Regions from separate parts of the Lysinibacillus sp. CD3-6 genome, predicted to be linked through region 2. Evidence: predicted binding sites of a transcription regulator. Region 2 holds the regulator's gene; each other region holds the start of a gene.

Region 1 (7,868 bases), 2.1 Mb from region 2:
AAACTTTTATGGCAACTTCTTTTTGTACAGCGCGTTGTTCACCAGAAGTTAATGTTATTTGTTCATCCACTTTTTCGTTAATCATTGAAAGTTCCTTTCTTATTTCATACTGTTCTTGTTTAATTGCTTGAGTATTTTCTACTAAATCAGCTGTTGTACGAAGGACGGTCACAAGTGCTTGATTTTTAGATAACGGAACTACATCTTCATTAACCGTGTAGTATTCGTCTACTAAAATTTCGTAGACGTCCCAAGCTTCCTCTGTATTAAGAAATTTTGCATGAAGCCAAGCTCCTTTTTCAGTCCATAGGTATAACACTCTAGCTATACTGGAAATGTGTAATTGTTGCTGCGCTTTTCGGAAATACAATAATTCCTCACCCTCTAATTTGATATAGTGTTTATATTCCTTAAATCGATCTTTATTTTGTGAAAAGTTCTTAGAAATATGGTCACTGTTTGTTCCATAACGTTCGGCAATTTGTACTGTCGTTAGTACGCGAAGATTTTTATATAAGATAATTTGTAATAATTTCATGTCCATATAGCCTCCCTAATAAAAATGTATGTTGTATCATATCGCTACATAAATACATTTTATACAGTTATTTTGTAACGAATCGTGACTTTCGTCATCGAAAAAAAGAACCCAATCAAAATCTAGTACTACCGCAATAGATTTAGCAACATGTACAGAAGGCCTGCGTTTACCTTGTTCAATCATGGTATAATATGCTCGTTTAATTCCAGATGCTTTAGCGACCTCATCATGAGTCAGTTTATTTTCTAAACGTCTTGTCTTTAACCAAGTTCGATTTTCCAATTATTGACCACCTTTCATATAGATTATTTATAATATAGTATCATTTCGTTACTTAGTCAACAATAATTGTATCATTTCGTTACATTTTTATTTTTCATTGGATTAGTAACAAATTGTTACATATAATTATATTTAGAAACGCGAGGTGAACTTATGCTAGGTGTACGCTTGAAATATCTACGAAAATCAAATAACAAAACACAACAAGATATAGCAGACATTCTAGGCATTACTAGACCAGCTTATACTGCTTATGAACAAGGTAAGAGAAATCCTGATTATGAAATTTTAGAAAAAATTGCGGACTACTACAATGTGTCTATAGATTATCTTTTAGGAAGAACAGATAATAAAGGAGCTTTACATACCCAAGCTGGCATCTCTGATAATGAATACAACAATCTAAGTTCATATCAAAAAGAGGTAATTGATTTCTTTTTAACTAGAGAAGATTTATTTTTTAAAAACCAGCCAGAAAATTTATTGGATGCGCTAGAACAGTTTGAAGTTTTCTATGAAGTTTTGAAACGTCAACAAGAAAACAAAAAGTAAAAAAACACAATAATTTGTAACATTTCCAAACATTATAAAAATTCGCCTTTTCTTTGGTGAATTTTTTTGTTACCATAAACAGAACATACGTTTGACAAAAGAGGGATATTATGAATTTTATTTATACTCATCTGGAAGATTATATTCGTGAATTATATACAAGTATTGATGTAACAACACCTAAACAACTAAATCCAGGATTAATCGCCTCACGCCTTGGTTTTACACTATACTTTTTACCTTACGATTCTACCAATACAGGAAATGTAATTTTTATTGATTCTAGATTGTCTGAACAAAGGCAGTGGCAGGATTTCGGACATGAATTGTGTCATGCCATGGTACACTCTGGTAATCAAGCAAAATCTATTCCACTTTTTAGAGAGTATCAAGAATGGAAAGCAAATAGTTTTGCTCTCCAAGCCTGTGTACCCACTTTTATGCTAAATAAGCTTAAACTACCTGTAAATGAGGAAAAAGCAATTATTACAATTCAAGCGTTCTTTAATGTAGATTACGATTTTGCGAAGAAAAGATTATATCACTATCTTAATAATCATTATTTTGATGATCATAAACTTACCGAAGGGAGTCATTATTGTGAGGTACGTTAAGAAGATTAATTGAAAAAATTTTAAACTAATTGTAGAAGATGCTGGAGTAGAGCTTGAGAATGAGATGAATATATTTTTCTTTTTTTAAAAATTAGGAAACCTTATTGCCCCGATTTAATAAGTCCATGGTGGGATTGCTTTATGGAAAGGAATCTTGATTTATCTCGGATACGTTTCCATGATTTACGATCTACTTCAGCAACTTTATTCATTCAGGCTAGTGAACATCCTAATATGAAGATAGTAAAACTACTCTCAGCACCTATTTCGGGTTGAAGAACCTCTGAGGATAAACGTTGAAATAAATCATACAACAATCTGTGGGCTTGTGCTTAAAATTACACACAAGTCCTTTTGTTATGCTTTCTAAATCACTCCAGTAGTTTCAAAAAAGGACTTTGTAGGTCCAATCAGGTAATCTGTGTCAATGAATTTAGTGATGAAAGGCTCAAGGAGTGTCAAGAAAGGATTTATTAAACATAGAAAAAGAAAGATGACTTTTATAGTCACCTTTGCAGTTGAAACTAGCAATTTAGTTATTGAATATTTGTTCGTAACGGTGGAAGAATGCCACTGTGTGCGCTCTTGCTAAAAAATCATCTGGTTTAAACTCTTCATTTGTTTTAGTAGTTGTTAAACCATTATCACGAAGAAATTTAATAGCTTCTGACTGAGATACAGTCTTACCATAATGCATTGAAGCTAAGATACGAGCAAAGTTACCCCGTGTGATATCCTTACCTGCAATGGCTTGTTTAGAAGCAGTGTTTGCACCTAGAACTGGTAGAGCGTATTTTGTAGCCAGTTGGTAATTTACGTCTCCGTACCATGAAGTTTTAGCTACCGTTGAAGCTAGTTCTGTTGGTTTGAAGTAACGTAATAGGATCGATAACATTTGGTTTTCCGTTAAGTTCGTGTACGGTTTTAGTAAGCTTTCGTACTTACCTGTTGATGGGTTTTTCACGTTCGGGTACCCACTGATGATACCGATGTTGACTGCCCACTTAAAATCCTCAGCCCAGTATTGGTTGGCATTGTAATCAGCAAACTTTGATACATCAACGTTTCCCGTTGTTGGCGGTGTTACTGGAGGTGTTGGCGTTAAGTCGTTTAAATAACTTGATGCTACATACCCCTGTGTCCCGTCACTTCTTTTCACAGGATACCAAACAAAATGGTTTTTCTTCGTTGATACTTTGTCATATTCAAAAGGACCCGTAATGGTAACAATTTCACCTTCACGTAAAGTACCCAAAGAAGGACTATCCGTAGTAGATCTTGTCCTAAATGTTACATTCGTTATTGCACTAACTTTTTGATTTGTTTTAAAATAATACTTAGATTTTGTTAATGGTAAATCAAAATCATAGTTCATCGTTGAAAATTTCATATTCTCTTTGCTGTTAGAGTCATATTGAAAATGTTCACGTGAAAAAGGCAGCTCTGTTAAGTCTATTAATTCCATTTTATTAATAATTCCAAGAATTCTTTCTTGATAGGCATTGGTATTTCTTTCACCAGTTGCTTGCACAATTGGACTATTTACTGGCTTAGTACCGTTATATGCCATGATAGCGAAGTACCAATGTTCCAGTACATCTCTTTCCCCACCGTTGATGCGAGGTAAATCCTTTCGCTTAAACATAGCATCTAGCGTCTCTACACCAGCTTGAATATTATAGACAATATCGTTTTTTAGTCTATCTTGATTGTAGCCTGCTTGATTTGTAATTTGCATAATGCCAATTCCATTATCAGCTGTCACAATCACTTCACCATTCTTATCAAAATGACGCCAATTTCCACTTTCACCTTCCGCTATCGCCTTCACAATTTCAGGAGGAACATCATAACTCAGTGCAGTTTCGGTTAACAAACAGTTCATTGTGGAGTAATCAGGGTTTACTTTCGATGCCGCATCATACTTACATGTATTTGCAAGATTATTAGCTAATACATTTTTATCTATGTTTATTGATAGAGAGAAGGCACCAATGGCAATAACACTAATCAATGGTTTCAATATCTTCTTCATGTGAGGATTATTACACTTCCTTTCCTATTTTTTAAAGTTAAAAGATTCAAATATATGGTATCATAATCCCAATATTTGAGAAAGGTTAATAGTCAATGTTTCTTTTACTTAACATAATTGATGGGATGCCTTCTTCAATAAGAAAATTATTTTTAGAGATAAAAAAAGTCTAATACCCCGCACTTTTACCGAGGAATTAGACTGATAAACTTAATAATCGCCCTGTGGAATAACTTAAATGATTTCAATAGCACTTTCACAACTCTGAGAAGTACTTTAATACTTTTGGTTACTTTTTAGGCTTTTCTTTCAAAATGGAACGTAATTCACTAATATCATCTTCCGATAAGGAATCTTCCTGTATGAACTGAACTAGCATCGACTTTAGCGTTCCACCATAAATTCGCTTAATAAAAGACTGTGCTTCGGCGCGTTGACATTCATCTTGCGAATAAAGTGGAAAAAAAGTATAGACTCTATGATCTTTATTGACACCTATTACATTTTTATGAACGAGACGATCCAAAAGAGTGCGTACGGTTTTCGGCTTCCAATCCGTTTGCTCCTGCAAGGATAATATTACGTCGTTGGCCGTTTGTGGAGCCTTTTGCCATAGTACATTCATTACTTCCCATTCTGATTCTGAAATATTGGGGATTTCCCTTGTCAACCTTATCTCCTCCTAAATGCTTCAACTCATTCACATATTTCCTTTATAGATTCCTTTATCTCTCAAAATGGATAACGTGATTTCCGCAGCCTTACTTCCATAACTTTTATCTTCATTTTGTATATTTGTTGCAAAGAAATAAGTATTGTCCTTGTTCTCTACATATCCAATGAACCAACCGTTTATATTCTTACCATTCACATTTCCAGTACCCGTTTTGCCCGAAAGACGCGAACCATCGTATCTCTCTAATGATAAGGAATCTTTAACGATTTCGATATTTTTGTCCTCGAATCCAAACTGATTTGTATAAAGCGCTGAAATTAATTGAACCTGTTCAACTGGAGAAATTTTCAATGAGGATTCCAGCCAATAGTTTGCGCCTCCTGATAGATCATTATTCCCATAGTTCATCTGTTCTAGATAGCTTTTGATGGTCTCTTGAGGGATTCCTTGGTCTAATTTCTGAAAATACCAGGTTACTGAATTTCTTATAGCGGTTGATAAGTTTTGATCTGTATTCCATGATTCATAAGAATATTTTGTTCCATTCCATTTCATAGTGGAATGTTCATTTGTTATTACATGTGACTCTAATCCAATTAAGGCACTATAAATTTTATAAGTAGAATTTGGGGAAATTCTCAGTGTACTTTTATCTTTATTATAAATACGATATTGACTAGCTTTCATATCATATAATACAAAGCTTCCATCGAATCCATCAAAATAATCGCTTAAATCCTCATAAAGCGTGCGTTCATTATTCCAAACATAACGGTCATTAGTAGTGGCCATTGCGGAAACAAATGGAACCTGACTTACTACAAATACAGCAATAAGAGTAAAGATTGAAATACTCTTTAGTTTCATCCACTTCGACTCGACTTTATAGGAAGCAATTTTTTCAATTCTTTTTTTTATTTGTTCCTTGGGACCGTTAAACTGATTGACCCAGGTAACCTCTTTAGAATGTGACGCTAAATCTGCAAAATTAATAATGGCATTACCATAATCTGCATAACAATGCTCATCTAAAGATGTTAAAACAGCCAAATCACAAGCTATCTCACGATCTGTCCTCATTTTTTTAAAAGCAATCCATACAAGCGGATTAAACCAGTACAGAATTTGATAAATGATCATGAGGTAATTCGTTGCTATATCTTTGTATTTATAATGATGAAGTTCATGCATCATTATATATTTAATATCTTCTATAGACATCCTTTCGTCAAGATACTGCGGCAACACTACATATGTTTTAAACAGACCAAATATCATTGGAGATTTGGCAAGTGGTGATTCTCCTATGATTAAAGGTTTAGATATATCTAGCTGATCCTTGCATCGTTCAAATACATGTATTATGTCTCTGTTGTTCAAGATTGTAGTCGTTTTTTTTATATTTCTTATTTTGACCCCTGCCTGTAGGAACAGCAAAGCCATAACGAGCATGCCTGCAATCCAAATACTGGCTAATCCGACATTCAAGAAATTTAGTTCAAGATGATGAACAGATATCGTAAAGTCCTGCATCCAATTTACATTATCGAGCCTAGAAACTTCAGTGGCTCTGATAGAAGAGTCGCCAACACTATTGCTTAGATTTACATTGAATATATTAAAATGATTTTTAAAATGTATCAACTGCTTCGATATAAATGGAAGCGTCAATGCGATTATCAATAAAAACCATAGATTATATTGCCATTTTGCTGAAAGTTGCTCAGAGAATAATCTCCTAATAAGCAAAATAAACGCTATAGTAACAGAGGATACAATAAAACTTGTGACAAAATGCGTTAAGAACATACCTCTTTACCTCCATTTCCCAATGTATCATTATCGTAATTTACTTTCCTAGAGTTCCTCCTGTAAGTTACAACAACCTTAATAAAAAATAATTACTTATTTTCCAAAACCATTTTATATTTTCATAAAATTTCATGTTAACACTTCATTATTAGTTTATCAATTCCTTAGTTTTTAGCACAAAAGGTTGAATCTAATAGCCTTGGCTCAAGATGGTCTTTATGAACTTTCTCTAAAAGGAAGTGCGAATATTTATTAGCTTAAAAGGATTGACATTCCATAGACTACAATTGTAATATTGGACTACAGTTGTAGTCAATTGATTTAGAGGGAGGTATAGATTAGCCATTTAAGACTACATCATCATCGCTAGGTAAAAGTAGCTTTATATATTGGATAAACCAAAACTAGAAAGAGGTTTTCAATTTGAACAAAACATATAAAAATAAATTCAGCATGCACTACTTTTCACGACCTATGCTGCTGTTAGTCGCAGTTTTGATACTCACAGCTTGCGTAAATAAAGACAATTCGACTAATAATCTTTCAAAAGAGGCGAATGAAGTGAAACAAATTGCAAAAACAGATGAAAAATTTGCGGAACTCGAGAATGAGTTTGACGCTCGGATTGGTGTTTATGCGATTGATACGGGCACGAATCAGACGATTGAATATCGACCAGAAGAGCGCTTTGCTTTTACTTCAACTTACAAAGCATTAGCCGCAGCCATCTTACTGCAGCAAAATTCTTTGGAAGATCTAAAGGAAGTAATTACCTATACCAAGGATGATTTAGTCCCCTATTCTCCGATTACAGAGAAACATGTGGATACTGGAATGACCCTTATGGAATTAAGTGAGGCGGCAGTTCGATTTAGTGACAACACAGCGGGAAACCTCTTATTTGAGGCAATCGGAGGTCCTGAAGGTTTTGAACAAGCATTAAGTCAAATAGGTGATACCGTTACCCAGGCTGATCGCTTTGAACCAGATTTAAATATCTTCACTCCAGGAGATTCTCGAGACACTAGCACACCAAAAGCCCTTGCTACCAGTCTACAAGCTTTTGCACTCAGTGACTTACTTTCCGATGTTAAGCGTGAATTGTTTATTGATTTGCTAATGGGCAATGCTACAGGAGATACGCTCATTCGTAAGGGCGCACCTGAAGGTTGGGATGTCGGTGATAAGAGTGGAGCTGGATATTACGGAACGAGAAATGATATCGCAATTGTTTGGCCACCAAACAAAGAACCCATCGTCATAGCGATTATGTCCCGCCATGATTCGGAGGATGCTAAGTTTGATGATGCACTAATTGCGCAGGCTGCCAAAATTACTCTAAACGTTTTAAAGTAA
Region 2 (7,868 bases):
GCTGGATTGTGGCGAAGTTGTTTTGTCCAAAGCGTGTAAGCCATTGGCGCTGCCCCCATCGGTAAGCCTGGGTGACCTGAATTTGCTTTTTCAATTGCATCAATTGACAATGTTCGGATAGCATTAATCGCTAGTTGATCCGCATGTTGAGTCATTATGTTGTGACATCCTTTCTCGTCCTATATATTGTTCTACTACAGTTTAGTAAACATTGTCTTAGAAAACAATGCTTTTGTTATACTATTTAAGATTTATGTCATACTTTATCATCGTTCTGTAACTTGCAATTAAAAATGTAAGAACGAACAACGAATATTATCTAGCAATAACAATAGAAAATTGACTTTTCTAGCACTCGATTAAATGTGACATATTAATTTAAGAATTTATTTTTTTTCGCTTGTTTTACCTTTTCAGGTGTAACATCATTGCCTTCTTCATCAACAATTTTAACATTTTCAATCGTATCACGCATTGATGCTCTAAATGTATCTAAATATTCTTTGCGAAGAGAAGTGCGTTCTTTCGCCTCTTCCTCAGTTAAATTGCCTGCTTTCGCTTTTGCTGCTAATTCATTAATTCGGTTAATTTTTTCTTTTGATAACATTGTTACACACCTTTCAATACCTTTATTACTTCAGTATGCAAAGTATAGCATGGTTTCCCTTAAAATGCAGTTATACCAACCCTTAAAAACACTTCTTAGCCATAATTTACATGACTTCCAGATGTTAGTCGTGTATAACTAATTATACAAGGAAAAAAATATACAATTTACTGGAGGGAAATAAGGTGAACATTACAACTAAGCGATTACATATCCGCAAATTTGAATCACATGATTTACCAGCGGTTTATAGCTATATGTCCGATAAAACGGTAATGCACTACATGCCTGAAGGTGTTCTCTCTGAAGAGCAGGTACAAAAGTTTATAACTGATAATAGCGGAGAGCAAGCACAACATTTTGCTATTGTTTTACATGATCAGCAACAAGTCATTGGTCATCTAGTTTTCCATCCCTACTTTGGCGAACATACATATGAAATTGGTTGGGTGTTGAATCCTGCCTTTTATCGTCAAGGCTATGCTTCAGAAGCAGCGCACGCCCTATTGGATTACGGGTTTACCAAAATGAAGCTTCATAGAATTATTGCAACTTGCCAGCCCGAAAATATTGCCTCCTACCGTGTGATGGAGAAAATCGGTATGCGCCGTGAAGGATACTTTAAAAAATGTATTCCGTATGGTGACGATTGGTGGGATGAATACTATTACGCTATTTTACAAGATGAATGGCTAGCTTAAATGGAAAATTAATTCATACTATCTATCTTATTCAGGAGCGTTTTTACCCATAAAAAAAGACTAGCAGTGCAAATTAATTGCCCGCTAACCTTTCTTGATATTCTTGATATCGCCTATGTACGGTTGCTTTACTTACATCGAAGCCAAGACCTCTAAGTGTCGTAGCAATTTCCTCATAAGTAAAGCCCCGATTGCGAAGCTTCACAATTTCTTCTATCGGCACTTCCTTACGCTCCTGACCATTCGGATTGCCGCGATTGGAAAGGTTGTTTTCAGGACGATAGCCATTTTCTACTGCACGGCGCATGCCACGACGAATTTTCGCATTATGGATTTTACGTTGATATTCCTCAACAATCGCTAAAATTTCGAGCAACATCGTATCCATCTCATTTAATTGTACTGGCCCTGCATCACGCATGGAAAAAACATCTGTTTCAGTTTTTTGCAATAAATGAAGGACAGCCATTCGTGCATTACCACGCCCTAAACGTGTTTCATCCTGCACAAATAATGCATCTATTTCTTTTTCTTTAATAAAATCGAGCATTTCAAGCAATCCTTCGCGCTCAACATCATACCCACTATGCTTATCCAAAAAAACATTTTTCACATCGTAGCTTTGTTCTTTAGCATACCGCAGTAATTCCTCTTGTTGTCGCTCCAATGAAGAACTTTGTGTCTCTTTTTCGGTACTCACACGGCAGTAAATAACTGCCGTTTTTTGTTTATTCATCATCTTTCACTTCTCGCAATTTCAATTGAATTGGTGGGTATCTTATTGTCACCCACTACTGGGATAACGAGTGATTTTCCTGCAACTATTTTCACGCTATGTAATTCGTTCTCGGCTTTCACAAGTTTTATCCAGTCATCCGTACCCATTTTACCACGGTATTGCTCTGCTAACGACCATAAGCTATCGCCATGTTCAATATTAATTTCAGTGTAAGTAATGTCTCCAGGATCAGTTATCACAAGATAACCTGCAAAAAGTAAAAATGCGCCTAATAAAATTGAAATATGTGTATTTTTTTTAAACCAATTCATTCATCATAACCCCTTTTTAGAATGTTTGTTCGGAATGTATGTTCTTATGATAAAGCGAACAGACGTTTTTGTCAAACACTTTTCGAACCTATGTTTGCATAAGTGTTCGCATTCTGCTATACTATTTAGTAAGAAGATAGTAAGAAGAATGATATAAAAAAAGAGGTGAGCAATCATGAAAAAAGTTTCGAAAAGACAAGAGGATATACTAGCATTTATCAAAGAAGAAGTACGTGCAAAAGGTTATCCGCCATCTGTACGTGAAATTGGTGAGGCAGTTGGACTTGCATCAAGTTCAACGGTTCATGGACATTTAGCTCGTTTAGAACAAAAGGGCTTTATTCGACGAGACCCTACTAAGCCACGTGCCATTGAAATTTTAGAGCCAGAAGATTCGATTCAAAAGCAAAGCGTCATCCACGTACCGCTTGTTGGTAAAGTGACAGCTGGATCACCGATTACAGCCATCGAAAATATCGACGAATATTTCCCTTTACCTGATATTTACGGTACTAGTGAAGATCAGCTATTTATGTTAGAAATTATGGGTGAATCGATGATCGAGGCTGGCATTTTCGATGGAGATTTAGTCATCGTTAAACAAAAAGCAACAGCTGATAACGGTGATATTGTTGTCGCAATGACAGAAGAGGATGAGGCAACCGTTAAACGCTTCTTTAAGGAAAGAAATCATTTCCGCTTACAACCAGAAAACGCTACAATGGAACCAATAATTGTAGACCAAGTTTCGATTTTAGGACAAGTTGTCGGCTTATATCGCCGTGTACATTAAGGCATTCTCATACTTAGCAAACAAAAAAGAGAAGCACTCACGCTTCTCTTTTATATTTTAAGCTCTCACTAGTGAAGGCGGCAAAAAGCTTCTGTGCAGCTAAATCGCCTACAATTGCTTGTTCTTCAGGATGCCACTGTACTGCTAAACAAAACGGGTATTCTTCATGAACGAACGCTTCGATTAGACCATCGCTCGATTTTGCTGCAACGATTAGCTTTTCTGCTAATACATTTACAGCTTGATGATGAAAAGAATTCACAGCAATTTTTTCTTCCTCGATAATTGATTGTAACAACGTATCAGGTGTTATCTGCACATAATGTGTTGCTACACCGCGAGCTGCTTGTTGCGTATGTTTTAACAGCTTACTACTATGATATTCGCTATCAATATCTTGGTACAAAGTTCCACCTAGCGCAACATTAAGTATTTGCATGCCACGGCAAATCCCTAAAATCGGCATTTTCCTCGTAAAGGCTGCATGAATTAAAGCAAGCTCGACCTTGTCACGTTCTGGATGTATTTGTCCGAGCTTCGGTAATGGCTCAGCGCCAAATTCAAATGGATGAACATCATGCCCACCAGATAATAATAAGCCATCTGTTAGCGATAAAATTTGTGCTACATCCTCCTCTACCCCAAGTGGAATAATAAGCGGAATGCCACCAGCTTCAATAACACTTTTGCTATAGGCTACATTCAATCTTGACGATAAATCATCCTCTGCAAATGCTGTAATACCAATAATCGGTTTCATCCATATCCCCCCTTACCATAATCCTACATACCAATCAATAATGACATCCCCATAGAAATACACGATAACTGCCGCTAAAGCAATGGATGGTCCAAATGGAATCGGCGTTTTCCGCCCTTGTTGTCGTACTTTAAGCACGAAGATGCTGACAATCATACCAATTACCGCTGCTACAAATAATGTCAATAATGTATTTATTGTACCAAGTACAAGTCCAAGTAAAAAGAATAATTTAATATCGCCACCACCCATACCACCGCGTGATACAACAGCAATACAATATAATATGCCAAAGCCAACAACGGCACCTACGATACTATCCCACCATGGTGTTACAGGCGATAACACTCGCCCTATAGCTAATAAAGGTAAAAAAAACAAAAGCACTTTATCAGGAATAAGCATATACGCTATATCCGAAACAACAAGGATTACTAATAATGAAATGAATACTATCGCTACGAAAAACTCCTCACTAAAGCCCAGTTGCCAATATGAAAAGGCAAATAATACGCCTGTGAGCAACTCCATTAGCGGATAAATCCAGGAAATTTTTTGCCCACAACTCCGACATTTACCTGCTAAAAAAACATAAGACAAAACGGGCACTAAATCAATTGCGGTTAGTTGTCTTTGACAGCTTGTACAATGCGATGGCGGCTTAACAATTGACTCCTTTAGCGGCACACGTAAGCCTACAACATTAAAAAATGATCCAAAAACTAGTCCAAATACGAATACTAGTATTGTATAAGCCATTTCCATTTTTATTGCCTCCTAAACTAACATAGCGCCCATACGTTGGAGTATGCGCGCCATTACATCATTGTTCACCCTCATAATAGAAGGTTGTTACCTGAACGGTAGCTTTAATGGATGAATCTGCATCCTCCTCAAATACAACCTCTTCCCCAGTTAAGGTAATATCCAATGTGTCGATCTTCATCACACGTTCAATTTTTTCAATTTCCTTTAAAAATTCAAGCATTGTCTTCGTATCAATAGCGATGACATCAATACTAAATGTCACTAGCTTCAACTCTGCTGGTAATGATTCTTTAGCAATAGTAGAGGTTGGTAGTACATTGTCCCCTTCTTCACTATCTGCTTGCTCGCTATTTTCAGTAGGTTGTTGTGCTGTGACCGCTTGCTCCTCATTTGCTGGCGAGTTTGGGTCAATAATCGAAGAGTCCATCACGAGGGAATCATAATTATTAAATTCTACAGCTTCAACCCGTGTTCCTGTTACTGCTTCTATTTCTTCGATATTTCGGATGACTCCTTCAATGGCACGGGTTTGAGGTACCTTTTTACGCAAAGATAGCACACTTGCCCCATGTGATGGCTGTACCGTATCTAATGCCGTAATTTGCTCCTGGATTGTTGCAATTTCTTGTTGCAGTGCACGAACGTCTCGATCCTTCGCCTCTACCTCTTCCAATTTAGGTGTTAATAGATAGTAATAGAGTGCAAATAACAGTGCTGCGACTAATGCGGTAAGCAGAAGAATCGCTGAGTTTTTGCTGCTTGTCATGATTCTCTACCTCCAGCCAAATAAATAAAATCAATTGCCAACGTGATGGTTACCGAATAACGCGGTATTTCCTGATATTTATCTTTCGAATTACTTTCGTTTTGCTCTCCAATCGATAACTCAAAATTTTCAATTGTTCCAACTTGAATATCCGTGAAATAAGGGCTTACGTTTAGTTTATCAAGATAGTTTGAAATAGCTGACATCGTTTCAAAATCTGCGGTAATTTCTATATTTGTTTCACCAAATTTATAATTACGTAAATATGTCTGCTCTGGTAACAACGCTTGCGTCTCATCAATTAATGGTGTCACAGGATAAGAGACATGATGAACAAATTGCACCGATTGCTCAAGCGAGCCTGCGTTCATATTTCGTAAACCATCTAATTCGATTTGTAGCTGCTCTTGCTGTGACGTCAACTCTATTTCCTGTGCATTTAATGTCGCTACCTCGCCTCTCGCCTGAAAGTATTGAATTATCATGAATGCTAAAACGATACTAACGAGTACAATAATGACTATATATAACAGTATTGGGGCTGATTTCTGTTTTTCTAAATTCGGTAAGAGGTTTATTTCAGGTACCATCAGTGCACCTCCTTCAAAGCCAGCCCTATGAGACTCGCAAACTTCTCTGAAAATTGAGGGAATGATTTTTGCACCATGTCATCATTTAACACAGTAATTGGCATCGTAAAATTATTACTTAAAAACTCAGTAATCGTAGGCAATAAAGGATTATCGCCTAAAAGGAAAATATCATCTACACTTTTCTCACCTTTATGTAACGAGAATTTAAAAAAGTTCATAATACGATCAATTTCAAGAATTTGATCCGTTAGTGTTAATTGATAATTGTCTTGATCATCGATTAAATGAAATGAGTAGCTAAACTCTTCCTGTTCTTTTGGTTGCCATTTTGCTAAGTTTGTCTCAAACGATTGATAGCGTAAAAACTCTAGTTGCCCGTACGAATAAATGCTAATCGACAATTCGTTTATCGACCAATCGGCTATTAAATAAGTTCTGTCCATTTCAAGTAAATTCATATGCTCTAATAGACGAATATTACACAATGCTCGAATATCGGCAGCTTGCGGTTCTAGCGAAACATCGAGCAACAAGCCAATCGTTTTATTTACTTCTTCTGATGGAGCCGCAAATAACATCGCTTGTCCATCATTCGGTGTTGGATCATACACATCTATAAGGGGCTCGTGAAATGGTAAATGAATCGTTTGCCCAAGCTCCATTTCCGCGTAGCTTTTCAACTCTTTTGACTCCACATCATGCGGATGCTCAAAGCTTTTTAGCAACACAGAAGTATCAGGCACAAAAATACGCGCATTTTGCTTTTTGCCTGCCCATTTAGCAACATGCGTTTTCATCATTTCAAACAATGCGATTTCATCATTAATGATGGAACCTTCGACTATTCCTTGCGCCAATGGCAACTCATAGCCCTTCCACTGCGATGGATCAGCACCTTTTGCCACAAGCGCACGCAAAACATAATCCTTTATTTCAATCGACACATGCGAATTTTTTTTCTTTTTAAACATGTGAAAAGATGCCTCCTTTTGACTGCATGAAGTGTCTAAACAATTAACCATCCATTTCCCAACCAGAAGCGCGGTATTGGCTACGCTTCTGAGTGAGTTGGGAGGGTTAGAAATATATAATTAAGGTGTAGTTGTAGTTGTATGTGTTATTGTTACGTCTTTACCTTCAGGCTTTCCATCATGGTCATTTATATCTTTTAATGTTGCCTTTGTAACTGTAATAGTAATTGAACCATTAGTTCCTGCTGCATCCACAGTGTTTCCACCAGCAGCATATGTTACTGTAGCACTAGTTAATTTACCCTCTGATTCTAAATAACCGTCTTTTTTTAATGTCTCAAGATCAACAGATGGTTTTTTATCATCAGCTGGATTATCAGTAAAATAAATATTTGCCGCATTCATTACATTAACTACATCTGACTTTAATGCTTTTCCACGACTGTTATCAATAATGCTACCAATAGCAGGAATCGCAATGGCTGCAACAATCGCTAAAATCACGATTACAGCTAGTAACTCGATAAGTGTTAAACCTTTTTGGTTTTTTAATAGTTTTTTGTTCAGTAATTTTTTGAACATCGATGTGTTCCTCCTTTAATAATTCAATATAATTAGTGCGAAAACACGTACACCCGTAACGACCTAGCTTTTTTCTCCATCACCTCCTTTAAATCATCAATTGTTTACATACTTTCATAGAGTGCGAACATCGGTAGGAAGATTGCTGCTACAATTACACCAACTACCCCTGCTAAAACGAGAATCATTAATGGTTCGATTAACGATTTTAAAGTATCGACCGAGCGATCGACTTCGTCCTCATAAAAATCAGCTATTTTTTCTAACATGTAATCGA
Region 3 (7,868 bases), 490 kb from region 2:
TCCATTTGAGACAACTCTTTTTAATAAGACAAGTCTTTAATCGATAGTCCTAATTTTTTTAATAAGCCTATTGCTTGATCTTTTTCCTCGACTGATAAAGCACTCATCAATTCATGTAGATGTTGTTCATGCTTTGGAAATAATTCGCCCATAAACGCTTCACCATCCGCTGTAATTTCTGCATAGGTAACGCGACGGTCTGATGGACAGGAAACTCGTAAAAGATAGCCTCTTTTTTCAAGCTTATCAATTACATACGTAATAGACCCACTGGCAAGTAAAATTTTATTACCGATTTGCTGTAATGGTTGTCTCCCTTTATGGTAAAGGAGTTCTAAAACCGCAAATTCAGTAGGATTCAGACCATTCTCTTGAAAAAAATGATTTGTCATCTCATTAATTGCTTTATGGGCACGGGATAATACAATATATAATTTTAAAGTTTGCTTTAAATCTTCTTCTGACGTCATAACCTAGTCCTCTCAATTCGCTCTTTATACATGTCATTATAGCGACTTTTGAAAAGCATTGTCAAAAGCAATCAATAATAGCGCACTATTGAAATAATTTTCACTGTATTTAGGTTACTAAATACGCAGAATCCTTCGCAGAAACATCTAACGAGTCCAATTGATTGAATGTGTAAACTGGAAACTGCATATGGAAGCATGTCCCCTTCTGTACTTCACTTTGTACGCCTATTATACCTTCATGCTCTTCGATGACCTTTTTCACGAATGCAAGGCCTAGTCCTGTCCCTGATGATTTCGTCGTGTAAAAAGGTTGGAATAGGTTTTGGATTGTTTTACTATCCATACCACTGCCTTCATCTTTAATCATTAATTCTACAATCGTACAGTCAATAACATTCATTTCTACCGTAATTGTACCGCCATTATGCATCGCTTCCATCGCATTTTTTATAAGGTTCATAAATACTTGCTTTAGACGATTTTCATTGCCTCCAATATACACTTCTGTAGCAGTAGGAATATATTGAATCATAATTTTCTTCATCAAAGCATCTGGTAACATAAATTCGATTACTTGTTTTACAATTTGATCTAATTCGATTAATTCGATCTTCATGCTTGTCGGCTTCGACAAAACTAACAATTCTGACAAAATTTGCTCCATCCGTTGTAGCTCACTATCGATGACAGATAAATACATGCGCGATTCCTCATCTGCATTCAGCTTTAAAAGTTCCGTAAAGCCCTTTAAAGACGTTAAGGGATTACGAATCTCGTGTGCAATACTTGCAGCCATTTGTCCAACTACATTTAATGCTTCTTGATGCTCCACTTTATGCTGCAACTGCTTTTTCTCAGTTTCATCATTAATAACCGTAACGATAATATTATTATATTCATCGAAAACACTTGAGATTTCGTAATAGCAAGTTCTGCTTACTTGGGTTTCATCTACGACATGAATATTGGCATGTTTTTCACCCATCAATTTGGATAAATATGTTGTAATTTGTCCATTCTTCATTGTAAATGAGTCAAATATATGTTGATGCGCTTTATGAAGAAGCTGCGATTTTTCTATTTTTAAATACATTTCTGCATATTTGTTTAAACCAAGAATAATCCCACTCGCATCACTCACAATAACAGCATAGGGTAAATGATCATATGCACTGAAGGATTGTGAACGTTCCTGTTCCTTGCTAACATATAATTCAATCGCTCTGTCATTATTGATAGTTGATAGCTGTGCGACTATTTCTTCTGTGTTTGGATCATAGAAACATTTAAAGGACATCATTTCTAGATCGTTGTTATTTTTACGAATATTAAATATTTCTTCTGATCTTAACTCACTTTGTAGCTCCTTAACGAACTTAGCCCACTTAATATTGGATGGCTCGTCCATTGTTATATAACCTTTAAATGATGAATTAAGATCAAAAAGTTTAATAGCTGCCTCATTACAATTCAAAATTTTCCCTGATTTATTTAGAATAAGTGTTGGTGACGAAGTACTTTTCATAAGATTTCCAAAACATTGATTTATATCATTTTGCTTCAACTTTCTCACCGAACCTTTCAAAAGAGTAAAAAACCTCTCATTCGAATTTTGAGCCTTTACTATACTTTATGACTGTACGATTCTATTATTACAAAATTTAGTGAATTTAAGTATTTAAAATTATTTCACGAACCGTTCACAAAATAAATAGGTCTAAAGGATTATATTGTTTGTCAGCTACTTGACTGTTACAATTAGAAAGTGAAAGGAAGATTAATGCATGAATACTATTTTAACTACTTTAAACGCAAAATATATCCACACAAATTTAGCATTGCGTTATTTAAAAAGTGCTGCTTTACCTGAATACAATCCTGTCATTGCAGAATACACAATTAAAGACCCTGCATTTAATATTGTATCAGATTTATTTCAAAAAAACCCCGATATCGTAGGTTTCAGTTGCTATATTTGGAATATTGAAGAAACAATACACGTTATTAAAATGTTAAAAACGGTTTGTCCAAATGTTAAAATTTTGCTAGGCGGACCTGAAGTATCTTACGATGTCCATCATTGGTTACGTCGTATCGAAGAAGTTGATTTTATTGTCATGGGCGAAGGAGAAACTTCATTTAAGCAGTTACTACACCATTTGCATGGAGAAATACCTTTAGAAGATGTTCCAGGCATTTGTTACTTAGAGGACGGTAAAGTTCGAATTCACGCGCAAGCACCTAAAATTGACTTACGTGAATTGCCGAGCCCATTCCGCTTTGAAGAAGATCTACCACATCTAAGCAAGCGAATTCAATACATTGAGACAAGCAGAGGCTGTCCTTTTAGCTGTCAATTTTGCTTATCTTCTATTGAAGTGGGCGTACGCTATTTCAATAGAGAAAGTATAAAAGAAGATATTCGTTATTTAATGAATAATGGTGCTCGAACTATTAAATTTGTCGATCGTACATTTAATATTAGCCGTAGCTATGCAATGGAAATGTTCCAATTTTTAATAGATGAACATCAGCCAGGTGTAGTCTTCCAGTTTGAAATAACAGCAGATATAATGCGTCCCGAAGTCATTCAATTTCTAAATGATAATGCACCAAAAGGGCTTTTCCGCTTTGAAATTGGTGTACAATCTACAAATGATTTAACAAACACACTAGTACAACGACGTCAAAACTTCGAAAAATTAACGCGTACAGTAACAATGGTCAAAAATGGCGGCAAGATCGATCAACATTTAGATTTAATTGCTGGCCTACCAGAAGAGGATTATAGTAGCTTCAGACAAACATTTAATGATGTTTTTGCTATGCGCCCTGAGGAATTACAGTTAGGCTTTTTAAAGCTATTGCGTGGTACAGGTCTACGTTTGGAGGCTGAAAAGTTTGGCTATACGTATGTGGACTTAGCTCCATATGAAATTTTTTCGAATAATGTCTTAAACTTTGATGATATTGTCCGTATTAAACATGCGGAAGATGTACTCGAAAAATATTGGAATGCTCACCGAATGGATCATACAATCGAATATTTAGTAACAGAAGTATTTGATACACCATTTGATTTCTTCCAAAACTTCGGAACTTATTGGGAAACAAAGGGATGGTCACGTATTGGTCACCAGCTTGAAGATTTGTTCCGCCGTTTACTAGAGTTTTTAGAAACAGTGGAAAGTGCTAATTTACAAGTTATCCAAAGCTTAATGCAGCTTGATTATTTAAAGGCACAGCAATTCCAACCACGGAAATTATGGTGGAAAGATCGCCCAACCGAAGTGCAGCAAAAAGCACTTTACTCTGCTCTACGTGAAAATCCTACCATTGCAGGCGAAGAATTTGCTAACTTGAATTTAACTGAAAAGGAATTATTCAAGCATACCCTTATCATTCCGCATAATTTAGATTATCAAAAATTTGCAAATGGCAAAATTGTACAAAAAAACGGCTATCTTTTAACCTACTTCCGACACGGCCAAGAACCGTATTTTGCAACAATCCCTTCTGTTTAATAAAAAAGCGCTATTCACTTGAAATATTTCAAGGAGTAGCGTTTTTTTTAATTTGAAACTAAAATAATTCCATTTTTTAATTCATTCCATATCCTTCGCATTACGAATCAATTATAAATTCTGCCTACTAAAACTAACTTTTAGCGCTAGTAACGGACTCACAATGACAATAAAAACCATTAGAACAAATTACTTAAAATCTAGTTATTCACAACAAGTACTTTTTACCTATTATGCACTATTTTTATTCAGGAAATATTTTGTTAAATTTTCTAAATTTTTAGATATATTTTCGACAAATTTACTTTTTCGCTATTAAATGCTTAGTCTGAACGACTTTCAAAGGCAAATTTAATCTTGTAAATTGCATAAAAAAACAATTAAACATCCTAAAAAAGCCTAGCGAATAAACCGAAATATAGTTTCGCATCTCTTTGTTTTCCATTGAGCAAAACCACATACTTCATAAATCCACTACTTTACAATTGCTTACATCTGTTTACATATTAAATATTAAATACAATATAATAGTAGAAAGTCATTAAGCCTCGTCCTTTTCGATATTACAGTAAAGTACTTAATCTACTTGCTTTAGAGTATAGCAATGTACATAGAACCCATTGTAGCATGTAGTTATTTCTATTAGTAAAATTTTACAATGTACGTTTTACAACAGAAATTAATAATCCTAATGCTTCGCTATCTGTCATACTGCTTACTCGATCACTATGATCTCTTTTCATAATTCCTCGTTTGTGTGTTTCTTTTAGTAAGTCCTTTAATTCTTGTTTAGCTGTGCTTGTAAGTGACATAGTTAAGTTCTCCTTTTGTTTCTTTTTCATAACTGGGTTCACCGTTATCTGTCTTTTTCTACATTCTATTTCAGATGCCCCTCAGTTCTAATACAAGGTGGTGGTATTCAACCACTCTTAATAAGTTGTACCCGCACCCTAAAACAACTAAACTTTTTCTTCAGTATTTTTTCAGTGTATTTTTTCAGTGTCAGGCACGCAAACAATTTTGAAAATTTAAGGAAAGCCCATATGACCCGCAGCACAAATCTACGACAATTAAATGCAAAAAAACTGTAGCTAAACGCTCGAAAAATTTCGAGTTTAGCTACAGTCTCGGGGGCACAACCATTTATGCCCATTAAATCATTCTCGACCCATACTTCTGAATAATTACCCGATAATCACTCGTTTATTAGTGTGGTATCTTTATGTGTTTTTAGGTTTATTTGTACAGTATAATCCGTCTATAATTTCACTTTTGATTTTTTGTTGTCTTTACTTAGCTTATCTATAGGGGGCAAGTTAGGGGGCAAGATGAGGGCTTGTCATTATGTCAACACACTTGTAATGACAATAGTCGACAATTTATAATATTTTTCCCTATATAATAGTAGAAACTCATGGAACTAATTCATGCGCACTTTACTGACAACCCCTACCATTATTGATATAATTTATTGGTACTAATATACAAAAAGGAGACTATACATAATGAAGAAACCCTTCTATAAAAAATGGTGGTTTATTTTAATTCTAGTAGTAATCGTAATTGGTGCTATTGGGAATGCAATTGAAGGTGATGAAAAGGAATCTTCACAAAAAGAGGAAGCTCCAAAAGCAGAAACTAAAAAAGAAACTTCTGCTGAAGCTGGCAAAAAAGAAGAGAAAGATAATGAGGTTACTATCGATATGGCGGCCGCAAATGATACAAACGTGCCACTTGAAAAACGTATTGCCAAAATAGCTACTGACTTATTTGGCACAAAGACGACTGATGGTAGTGATCGTAATATCACTGTTGAAAGTATGGGCGACATGTATTATTTAAAAATGATGATTGACGATGCTGTTACAAAGAAAAACACATTAGACTACGCACAACGTAATACAGTGAAATTACTTGAAGTATTAAAAGATGTTGAAGATATGGGCAATATTAATATTAACTGGCAAGCAAACTTTAAAGATGCTTCAGGCAACAGCAGCATTGGATCTGCTATGACTGCATTATTCAAAAAGAGCGATATAGATAAGATTGATTTTGCTAATTTTAAGGCATCAAACATAAAAGACGCTGCGTCAAGTTATGGTACGCATAACGATTTCAAATAATATAGAAGAAAGTCACTCATTATTTTTCACATGAGTGACTTTTTAAATGTTCTATTAATAATTTTTCTACTTGTGATTTTAGAGCTTGCTTAGCATACCTCAGTATTACATCTTCTCCAGGAGTTTTCAAAACAACGTCACTAAAGTATTCGTCTACATGGATCCACTTCACTACCTCAATTTTTTGTTTAGCTAACATTCGTTTTTTATTAAAATAATCACTTCTTAAATCTTTCAATAGGTCATCAACTATTTTGACATATACCACTGACATTTTTAGATTTCCTAGTTTATCGTAATCATTCTGCAACGATTTTACAGCCATATCCAGAAGGATAAATTCATGTACATTTCTTCGCTCATCAGGCTTAATCATCAACGTCTACCAGTGACGCATTTTGTATCATATCAAAGGTAATATGCTTGATTGATAAATCAGTATCTAAAAGTAACTCCTTATTATAAATATTTGTCCCCGTAATCATTCCAATTTCATCATATAATTTTTGGCTTTTCCAAAGTGTGAGCTTAATTTGCTTTTTCATTTTGAAAGCTCGCTGTATTGTTTGCTCAATCTCATCAAGTTCCCATTCAGTCAACTCGCGCTTTTTATCGTAAAATTGCTCTTTTTTCCATTCCTTTAACTTAACTAAATGTTCGGGTAGCATCAATGATGTCCATTTCATATTTCCGCGGTCGTTTATCATTACAATCACTCTCCACAATTAATCAACGTCAGATACTTTTAAAATATCTAGAAAATGTATCTTATGGATGCCCATATTTCTGTCTTTTATGTGGATTAATTTAGTGTTTGCATCCATTTTTACGACTGTACCCTCTAACAGCTCATCATGTTTGTAAATTGTGTATGTATAAACTTTATATTCTTGCATCGATTCTGTTAAGGTATATGCGATTTCTTCAAGATCGAATTCATCACGATCTAAATGTTTAGGTTCTTTCTTTTTTGCTGGTGTTTTTGTTTTAACAGCCATATTAACTCCCCTTATTAGAACATTTGTTTGTTTTATTATAGAACATTAGTTCTCTTTTTGGCAATAAAAAAAATACCAGGCTCCCATTAAAAATATGAGTACCTGGTATCTCTGTTTATAGAGTGCGCTTTACAACTGAAATCAATAATCCTAAAGCTTCGCCATCTGTCATTGAACAAACTTTTTCACTATGGTCCACCTTTAAGATTCCTTTTTGATATGTCTCTTTTAACAATCCTTTCAAATCCTCTTTAGCAGTTGATGTTAGTGTGTTAGTCACTTTTGGTTCCTCCTTTTGTTGGATAATAGTTGTTGGTTTCATAGCCTCTTCGATTCGTTTTAAGAAGCTATTCCATCTGTTTTCATTTAAAATTCGATGCGGACAGTATTTTCCATTCCAGTCTTGATGCTTTTTAACTCGTTCAATGCCCCATCCATATTGTTTTAGTAACGAGGCTATATACTGCACTGCATTTTCCTCAGCAGCACTGTAACGAGGTCCGCCACTTTTGCTGTAACAAATTTCGATACCAATGGATTTGCGATTACCGTTACCTTGACCATCTCCACAATGCCAGCCGTTGCGATTATATGGGATTGCTTGAATAACCTCTTTGTCATCAACTGCAATATGGTAAGATACCTGATTATCATTAGTTATCATGTATTTAATCTCATTAGCTGCAGAAGCATCATTTGCCGTATTGTGAACTGTAATATACTGAGGTGTCATAGTGTAAGGCGATT
Region 4 (7,868 bases), 950 kb from region 2:
ACACAGCAGCAGTTCCCTTTAAAATATCCATGATTGTTACAACTAAACCTGCTTTTTTTCCTAATATACGGAAAGTATTGGTAGCTCCCAAATTGCCACTACCATGCTCGCGAATATCTGTTTTGTAAAATATTTTGCCAATCCATAACCCTGAAGGTATAGAGCCGATGAGATAGGCACATAAAATAATAAGTCCGTTTAACATAGATGGACTCCTTTCATCCAAATAATAACACTTGGTACTAATAGTTTGTAACAAGTATTTTACACTTTTTCTTTTTAATCTACAATGATATGAAGGAGATTTCATCATGAGCCTTGAATTCAATACAAAAGGAAACTAATTACCATGATTTCAAAAGTCACAAGCTTATAATAGCTTATGTTAGGTTGTTCGACACTATTATCGTTACAATACCTAAGCTCTTTCTTAAAATATAGGTAAAATGGCAATTTTGTCAATCACACATTCCTTTGGTAGAATAGAAGTCTATCTTTAATTTCTATGTGAAGCTATAAAAAATCATCATTCAACAGATAACGCCTAGCAATCCTTTTTTTGGAAAGCTGAGTGTAAGACATTAAGTTGGCGTTTATTGCTGACTGAATGAAGATAGCACCTATGACGCTGTTGTGGATTTTGTAGAGTGGTTAGTGCCGTAAACTTTAGGTAGTGGTAGTTATTTATATCCGAAAACGGACTTACACTGATCGTTTAACAAAATTCATAGAAGGCAAGACGCCATAGCGTAAACAAAAAAATATATATAACTGTCACTAGCTATTGACAGGAAATGCTATTATTATTAGGATGAGAACGTAATCAGAACATGCGTTTGTTTTTTGGAGGGGAATCTTTTGGCGAATAAACAGTCACCAAGCGTCTATAATGATGACGCCATTCAAGTATTAGAAGGATTAGAAGCGGTTCGAAAGCGACCCGGCATGTATATCGGTTCCACAGACGGCAGAGGACTTCATCACCTTGTATATGAAATCGTAGATAATGCGGTGGATGAAGCACTAGCTGGCTTTGGTTCTCATATCATTGTCACGATTCATAAAGATCAGAGCTTAAGCGTTCGAGATTTTGGACGAGGTATGCCAACAGGTATGCATAAAATGGGTAAGCCTACCCCTGAAATTATTTTCACTGTATTACATGCAGGAGGTAAATTTGGACAAGGCGGCTATAAAACAAGTGGTGGCTTACACGGTGTCGGTTCTTCAGTTGTTAATGCTTTATCGACGTTTTTAGAAGTAACAATTCATCGTGATGGTAAAAAGTATAAACAACGTTTTGAAAATGGCGGACACCCTGTAACAACGCTTGAAGAAATTGGTCAGACAAAACAAACAGGAACACTTGTGCATTTCCTACCAGATGACACGATTTTTTCAGTTACGAAATTCAATTATGATACGCTTGCAGAACGTTTACGTGAATCTGCATTTTTATTAAAAGGATTAAAAATTGAGTTAATCGATCAACGCGAGGAAGGCAAAGGTGATGTTTTCTTTTATGAAAACGGCATTGAAGCTTTCGTTGCGTATTTGAATGAGGAAAAAGATGTTCTTCACCCTGTAAAATATGTAGAAGGTGAACAAGATGATATCGAGGTTGAATTTGCCTTCCAATTTAACGATGGCTATTCAGAGACGATTTTATCGTTTGTTAACAACGTCCGTACACGTGATGGTGGCACACATGAAACAGGAGCAAAATCTGCCTTAACGCGAGTGTTCAACGAATATGCACGTAAGATTGGTCTTTTGAAAGATAAAGATAAAAACTTGGAAGGGACAGATATACGTGAAGGTTTAGCGGCAATTATTTCTGTTCGAATTCCTGAGCATTTATTACAATTTGAAGGTCAAACGAAAGGTAAGCTTGGTACGAGTGAGGCTCGTTCTGCGGTCGATAGCGTTGTTTCTGAGCAGATTTTATATGTATTAGAAGAGAACGCTGAGCTATCAGCTTCCCTTGTTCGAAAAGCGATTCGTGCACAACAAGTTCGTGAAGCGGCGCGTAAAGCGCGAGAGGATGCTCGTAACGGCAAGAAAAACAAAAAAGGTAGTACGATTCTTTCAGGAAAGCTAACACCTGCGCAATCTCGTAATGCTGCAAAAAATGAACTATATCTGGTCGAAGGTGACTCTGCGGGTGGTTCAGCAAAACAAGGGCGAGATCGTACATTCCAAGCGATTTTACCGTTACGAGGTAAAGTCATCAATACAGAAAAAGCGAAGCTCCAAGATATTATGAAAAACGAGGAGATTTCAACGATTATACATGCTATTGGTGCGGGTGTAGGAGCCGATTTCTCAGTCGAAGATTCGGCTTACGATAAAGTTGTCATTATGACCGATGCGGATACAGATGGTGCACATATTCAAGTGCTACTATTAACGTTCTTCTACCGTTATATGCGCCCATTAATTGAGGCAGGTAAAGTATTTATCGCATTACCACCGCTTTATAAAGTATCCAGAGGTACTGGTAAAAAAGAAGTTATTGAGTATGCTTGGACCGAAAACGATTTACAAAGTGCCATTAAAAAGGTCGGAAAAGGCTATATGCTGCAACGCTATAAAGGTCTTGGTGAGATGAATGCTGACCAGCTGTGGGATACAACGATGAACCCTGACACACGTACGTTAATCCGTGTAACAATTGAAGATGGAGCACGTGCAGAGCGTCGTGTAACGACGTTAATGGGCGATAAGGTAGAACCACGCCGTAAATGGATCGAAGCAAATGTAAACTTCGGTATGGAGGATGATTCAAATATTTTAGATAATGAATTCATCCAACAAGAGGAGGACCAAGCATGAGTAGTACGGAAAAGTTTCAAGATTTACCTTTAGAAGAAGTAATGGGTGACCGTTTTGGTCGCTATAGTAAATATATAATTCAAGACCGAGCGTTGCCAGATGCACGTGACGGTCTTAAACCTGTACAGCGCCGTATTTTATTTGCAATGTATACGGAAGGGAATACCAATGATAAACCTTTCCGTAAGTCAGCAAAAACGGTCGGGAATGTTATCGGTAACTACCATCCACATGGTGATAGTTCAGTATATGAAGCAATGGTGCGCATGAGTCAGGATTGGAAGGCTCGCCATATGTTAATTGAAATGCATGGTAACAACGGCTCTGTTGATGGTGACCCACCTGCTGCGATGCGTTATACAGAAGCAAGATTGTCAGCAATTGCTGCTGAGATGTTACGTGATATTGGGAAAAAAACGGTAGAGTTTGTACCGAACTTTGATGATCAGGATATGGAGCCAACTGTATTACCGTCTCGCTTCCCAAATTTGCTTGTAAATGGCTCAACAGGGATTTCTGCTGGGTATGCAACGGATATTCCCCCTCACGCGCTTAATGAGGTGTTAGATGCGGTTTTAATGCGTTTAGAGCAACCAAATTCAACTGTAGATGAGCTTATGACGGTTATTAAAGGTCCTGACTTCCCAACAGGAGGTATTATCCAAGGGGTAGATGGCATTAAAAAAGCTTATGAAACAGGGCGTGGCAAAATTATTGTCCGTGCACAAGCAACCATTGAACCGTTAAAAGGCGGGAAAGAACAAATCGTTATTACGGAATTACCGTATGATGTTAATAAGGCAAATCTTGTTAAGAAAATTGATGAACAACGTGTAGATAAACGATTGGAAGGCATTGCTGAAATCCGTGATGAATCTGATCGTACAGGATTACGCGTGGTAGTTGAGCTAAAAAAAGATGTGCCAGGACAAGGAATTTTAAATTACTTATTTAAAACTACTGACTTGCAAGTAGCCTACAATTTTAATATGATTGCTATCCATAATCGTCGTCCAACGATGATGACTTTACCACTGCTACTTGATGCGTACATAGCCCATCAAAAGGAAGTGGTGACAAACCGCTCGATTTATGATTTGCAAAAGGCGAAAGACCGTTCACATATTGTTGATGGTTTGATAAAAGCACTTTCTATTTTAGATGAAGTGATTGCGACGATCCGATCATCGAATGATAAGCGTGATGCGAAAACAAATTTACAGGTGAAGTATGACTTTACCGAAGTTCAATCTGAAGCGATCGTAAGCTTACAATTATACCGTTTAACAAATACCGATATTACAGAGCTTCGTCATGAACAAGATGAATTAAATGCATTAATTGCAAAGCTAGAAGGTATTTTACACAGTGAGGCGAAGCTTGTTCGTGTCATTAAACAAGAATTGCTCGATATTAAAAAACGTTTTTCTGAGCCACGTCGTTCGAAAATTGAGCAAGAAATTGAAGAAATTAAAATTACGTTAGATGTGCTAGTTCCAAGTGAAGAAGTGGTTGTCACAGTGACAAAAGATGGCTATATTAAGCGAACATCTACACGTTCTCACGCAGCATCCAATGGGCAAGATTTTGCCATGAAGGATTCGGATTATTTATTGTATGAGGCAACGTTAAATACACAGCATCATGTATTGCTGTTCACAAATCGTGGAAATTATATTTATCAGCCTGTGCATGAATTGCCCGATATTCGTTGGAAGGATCTTGGGCAGCATATTTCAAGTATTGTGCCAACTGGCGAAGACGAAACCATTATTGCCGTTTATGGTTTTGATACGTTTGAGCAGCCAAACACATATATATTAACGGCTACAAAAGAAGGACAGATTAAACGTTCACTATTAGCTGATTATGCAGTTACACGATATTCGAAGCCGATTAAAACGATGAATGTGAAATCGGGTGATGAAATGATACTGGCGGATATTGTTTCAGACGATGCCGAATTGTTATTAATAACAGATACTGCATATGCTATCCGCTTCCCAATTGAGGAGCTCCCTGTTACTGGTGTTAAAACTGGTGGTGTGAAGGGAATTACATTGAAAGATGGGGAAGCATTAGTTGGTGTTACTATATTAAAACCATCTGACACAGAGTATGTTGTCATTGTTACACAGCGTGGCGCGGTGAAGAAGATGAATGTCGCCGAAGTCGATATCGCGAGTCGCGCAAAACGTGGTTTAAAAGTGTTAACAGAATTAAAAGCAAATCCACATCGAATTGTTGCGGTTGTCAAGGCTAGTGATGAGGAGCAAGTTGTTGTTGAAACGGATAAGGGCGTGCAAGAAATCATTGATGTCAAAGGGTTAACGCGCGCTGACCGTCATTCAAATGGTTCCTTTAAAGTCGATATCGCGACAGATGGTGCCATTTCACATGTTGTTAAAAAGAAAAAAGAGGAATAACAAATTACTTTGCCCACGTTCATTCAAAGAGCGTGGGTTTTATTTGATTTGGGCTGTATTTTCAATAAGTGTTGCAGTTAAATAAGGCACAATTAATTTGCTCGCTTTTTTATTCAATCGGTCAAATTAATTGAATAAAAACATAAATCTAAAATTGGATACTTATGTTAAAGTTAAGTAGAGGAAGGGAAGAAATATATTTAAACGAACAGTTATAGAGTGCTCCTAGGAAAGTCACGAATCATTAATTTAAAAGCATTCGTGACTTTTTAATGTGTGTACAAACTTTAGTACAGTGGCTGTTAACTTCTAAAAAATTATCAAAAGTTTATAAGAATTATATTTTTCTACTTTAACCTTGTATTAATAATTGAAAGGGGTAAGTAGAAAATGAAAAAAATGATAAAGTGGTTTTTGATAAGCTTCTTCACAATATTGATTGTGCTTATCGGCTCTGTATTTAGCTTCCATAAGTTCAAAGAGAATAAAGAGACATCGTTATTAGAGAATAATACAGGTAAACTAATCGATTTTAACGGGAAGAAGATAAATATTTATTCTGAAGGTCAAGACGGAGAGACATTTGTATTTATGGCTGGCTCAGCAGTAGCAGCACCTATGTATGAATTAAAAAGCTTGTATCGCCATTTCTCAAAGGAAAATAAAATTGCCGTTGTGGAAAGAGCAGGATATGGGTATAGTGATGTATTTAACGACGATCGAGATATCGATGTAATAGTTGAACAAACGAGGGAAGCACTAATTAAAAGCGGCAATAAGCCCCCTTATATATTAGTACCACACTCTATTTCAGGAATCGAAGCTATCTATTGGGCGCAGAAATATCCGAAAGAAGTGAAAGTGATTGTAGCGTTAGATATCGGTTTACCTTCTCAATATATAAAACATCCTGTAGGTTTCGTAGAAAAGGCTTTTATGAAGGCAGGAACTATATTAAGTGCATTAGGATTCCAAAGATTGTTTCCGTCTTTAGCCTATAACGAAGCCGTCTTAGAGAAAGATTTTCTGACTTCAAAAGAAAAAAGTATATTTAAGGCGATTTCAAATAAACAGGGAATCAACAATGATATGGAACAGGAAATGCTACATTCCGTAACTAATAGCAAAAAGTCGACCGCATTACCTATTCCAAAAACAACACCTATTTTATTTATTGATGCTTACCTTGATAAAAATTCTGAAGCGGCGAAAGCATCACTAAAAGACTATCAGGATTTTGCAAAGAAGTTAGACGTTTCAAATGTTATTCAAATAAAAAGCAAGCATAGTATTTACTTGTACTATCCAACTGAAATCTATGAAGAAACGCAAAAGTTCTTGCAAGAGAAGGTTGGAAAAAAGTGAGGAATATACGAAAATGTTGTTTTCAATTTTACTTGTAGAAGATGATGAAATGATTGGAAGTTTATTGGAGAATATACTTCAAAAAGAAGGTTATAAAGTAATCTGGTTAAAAAATGGTGCTTCTTTATATACCGTTATTAAGCAAGTAGACATTGTTATTATGGATATTATGCTACCAGGCGAGGACGGGTATCAGATTTCCATGCGAATTAATCAGTTAGGGCATAATATTCCTATCCTATTTTTAACGGCTAGAAGTGATATTGATAGTAAATTAAGAGGGCTTGAAATTGGAGAAGATTACATGGTGAAGCCATTTGATCCGAGGGAATTATTAATACGAATAAAAAATAGATTAGCTGCTTCTTACGGAATTCACAAACAAATACAGCATTTATCCATAGATGTTACTCATAAGCGTGTTGTTAATAATCAAAATAATAAAGAAGTCGAATTTACAGCCATTGAAAAGAAATTATTCTTTTACCTCTATGAAAACGCAGATTTTATTTTATCTAAAGAACAATTTATTGATTACCTTTGGCAGCTAGAAGATCGTAATCCCAATTTAATTAATGTGTATATTAAAAAGCTCCGCAACAAGATTGCCGATACAGATGGTGTGATTATTCAAAATGTATATGGAGAAGGGTATCGTATGAATACCCGTGTCAAACAATGAAACTAAAAAAGAAATATCAACTATTGCTATTATCGGTTATATTCAGTGTTCCTTTTTCTATTGTAGTGATTAATGTAATCGTAACCGTCATATATAATTATTTTTCAAATGATACAGAAACCCAGTTTTTCGAGTCAAAAGCCTATCCAATAATGCTAGGTTTATTTATCGTCAGCTTTTTTATTTTGGCATTATTATTTTCCAAATCCATTAATTCATTAATTAAACGAATAAATGAATTAAAGCAAACCATTATGGAGTTGGCGAGTAATGACAAGAAGAGACTTCAAAAGATCTCTTACTCTAGAAATGATGAATTAGGGGATTTAACCAATGCAGTAAACCTTCTCATTGACAGGACGATATCGAAGGAAATTGAAATAATGCAACAAGAGCAAATGAAACTAGAACTTTTAACGCAGTTGCGCCATGATATTAATACGCCTTTGACAGCTATGCGCTTACAACTTTACACAATCGAAAATGATTTTTCACAACATCAGGATATTTTCAATTCTCTAAACGAACAAATAAACTATATTTCAAAATTATCCAATGAA

The links. The regulator LexA, encoded in region 2, represses DNA repair genes until DNA is damaged. The targets are predictions, from matches to a motif close to CGAACATATGTTCG.
Region 1: the regulator LexA is predicted to act here: its motif matches at 1,456-1,469, upstream of FH508_RS17360 (ImmA/IrrE family metallo-endopeptidase).
Region 3: the regulator LexA is predicted to act here: its motif matches at 7,138-7,151, upstream of FH508_RS04195 (YolD-like family protein).
Region 4: the regulator LexA is predicted to act here: its motif matches at 826-839, upstream of parE (DNA topoisomerase IV subunit B).

The regions. Positions count from the first base shown of each region.
Region 1 is NZ_CP085880.1:3,481,894-3,489,761, forward strand. Features, by position in the region: gene FH508_RS17345 (ORF6N domain-containing protein) at 1-538, opposite strand, end outside; gene FH508_RS17350 (helix-turn-helix transcriptional regulator) at 575-823, opposite strand; gene FH508_RS23980 (helix-turn-helix domain-containing protein) at 977-1,375, shown strand; gene FH508_RS17360 (ImmA/IrrE family metallo-endopeptidase) at 1,486-1,989, shown strand; gene FH508_RS17365 (SH3 domain-containing protein) at 2,522-4,012, opposite strand; gene blaI (penicillinase repressor BlaI) at 4,314-4,694, opposite strand; gene FH508_RS17375 (BlaR1 family beta-lactam sensor/signal transducer) at 4,725-6,509, opposite strand; gene bla (class A beta-lactamase) at 6,936-7,868, shown strand.
Region 2 is NZ_CP085880.1:1,390,117-1,397,984, reverse strand. Features, by position in the region: gene tkt (transketolase) at 1-155, opposite strand, end outside; gene FH508_RS06550 (DUF896 domain-containing protein) at 374-607, opposite strand; gene FH508_RS06545 (GNAT family N-acetyltransferase) at 793-1,308, shown strand; gene FH508_RS06540 (YneB family resolvase-like protein) at 1,382-2,047, opposite strand; gene FH508_RS06535 (cell division suppressor protein YneA) at 2,044-2,358, opposite strand; gene lexA (transcriptional repressor LexA) at 2,534-3,151, shown strand; gene FH508_RS06525 (gamma-glutamyl-gamma-aminobutyrate hydrolase family protein) at 3,189-3,911, opposite strand; gene FH508_RS06520 (prepilin peptidase) at 3,924-4,676, opposite strand; gene FH508_RS06515 (potassium transporter) at 4,735-5,445, opposite strand; gene FH508_RS06510 (PilN domain-containing protein) at 5,442-6,035, opposite strand; gene pilM (type IV pilus biogenesis protein PilM) at 6,035-7,009, opposite strand; gene FH508_RS06500 (prepilin-type N-terminal cleavage/methylation domain-containing protein) at 7,130-7,591, opposite strand; gene FH508_RS06495 (type II secretion system F family protein) at 7,696-7,868, opposite strand, start outside.
Region 3 is NZ_CP085880.1:901,598-909,465, reverse strand. Features, by position in the region: gene FH508_RS04230 (MarR family winged helix-turn-helix transcriptional regulator) at 21-470, opposite strand; gene FH508_RS04225 (PAS domain-containing sensor histidine kinase) at 580-1,998, opposite strand; gene FH508_RS04220 (B12-binding domain-containing radical SAM protein) at 2,258-3,997, shown strand; gene FH508_RS04215 (hypothetical protein) at 4,651-4,809, opposite strand; gene FH508_RS04210 (hypothetical protein) at 5,503-6,123, shown strand; gene FH508_RS04205 (YhjD family protein) at 6,143-6,499, opposite strand; gene FH508_RS04200 (YolD-like family protein) at 6,492-6,830, opposite strand; gene FH508_RS04195 (YolD-like family protein) at 6,849-7,121, opposite strand; gene FH508_RS04190 (peptidoglycan recognition protein family protein) at 7,237-7,868, opposite strand, start outside.
Region 4 is NZ_CP085880.1:2,344,523-2,352,390, forward strand. Features, by position in the region: gene plsY (glycerol-3-phosphate 1-O-acyltransferase PlsY) at 1-205, opposite strand, end outside; gene parE (DNA topoisomerase IV subunit B) at 859-2,835, shown strand; gene parC (DNA topoisomerase IV subunit A) at 2,832-5,261, shown strand; gene FH508_RS11390 (alpha/beta fold hydrolase) at 5,652-6,626, shown strand; gene FH508_RS11395 (response regulator transcription factor) at 6,640-7,308, shown strand; gene FH508_RS11400 (sensor histidine kinase) at 7,305-7,868, shown strand, end outside.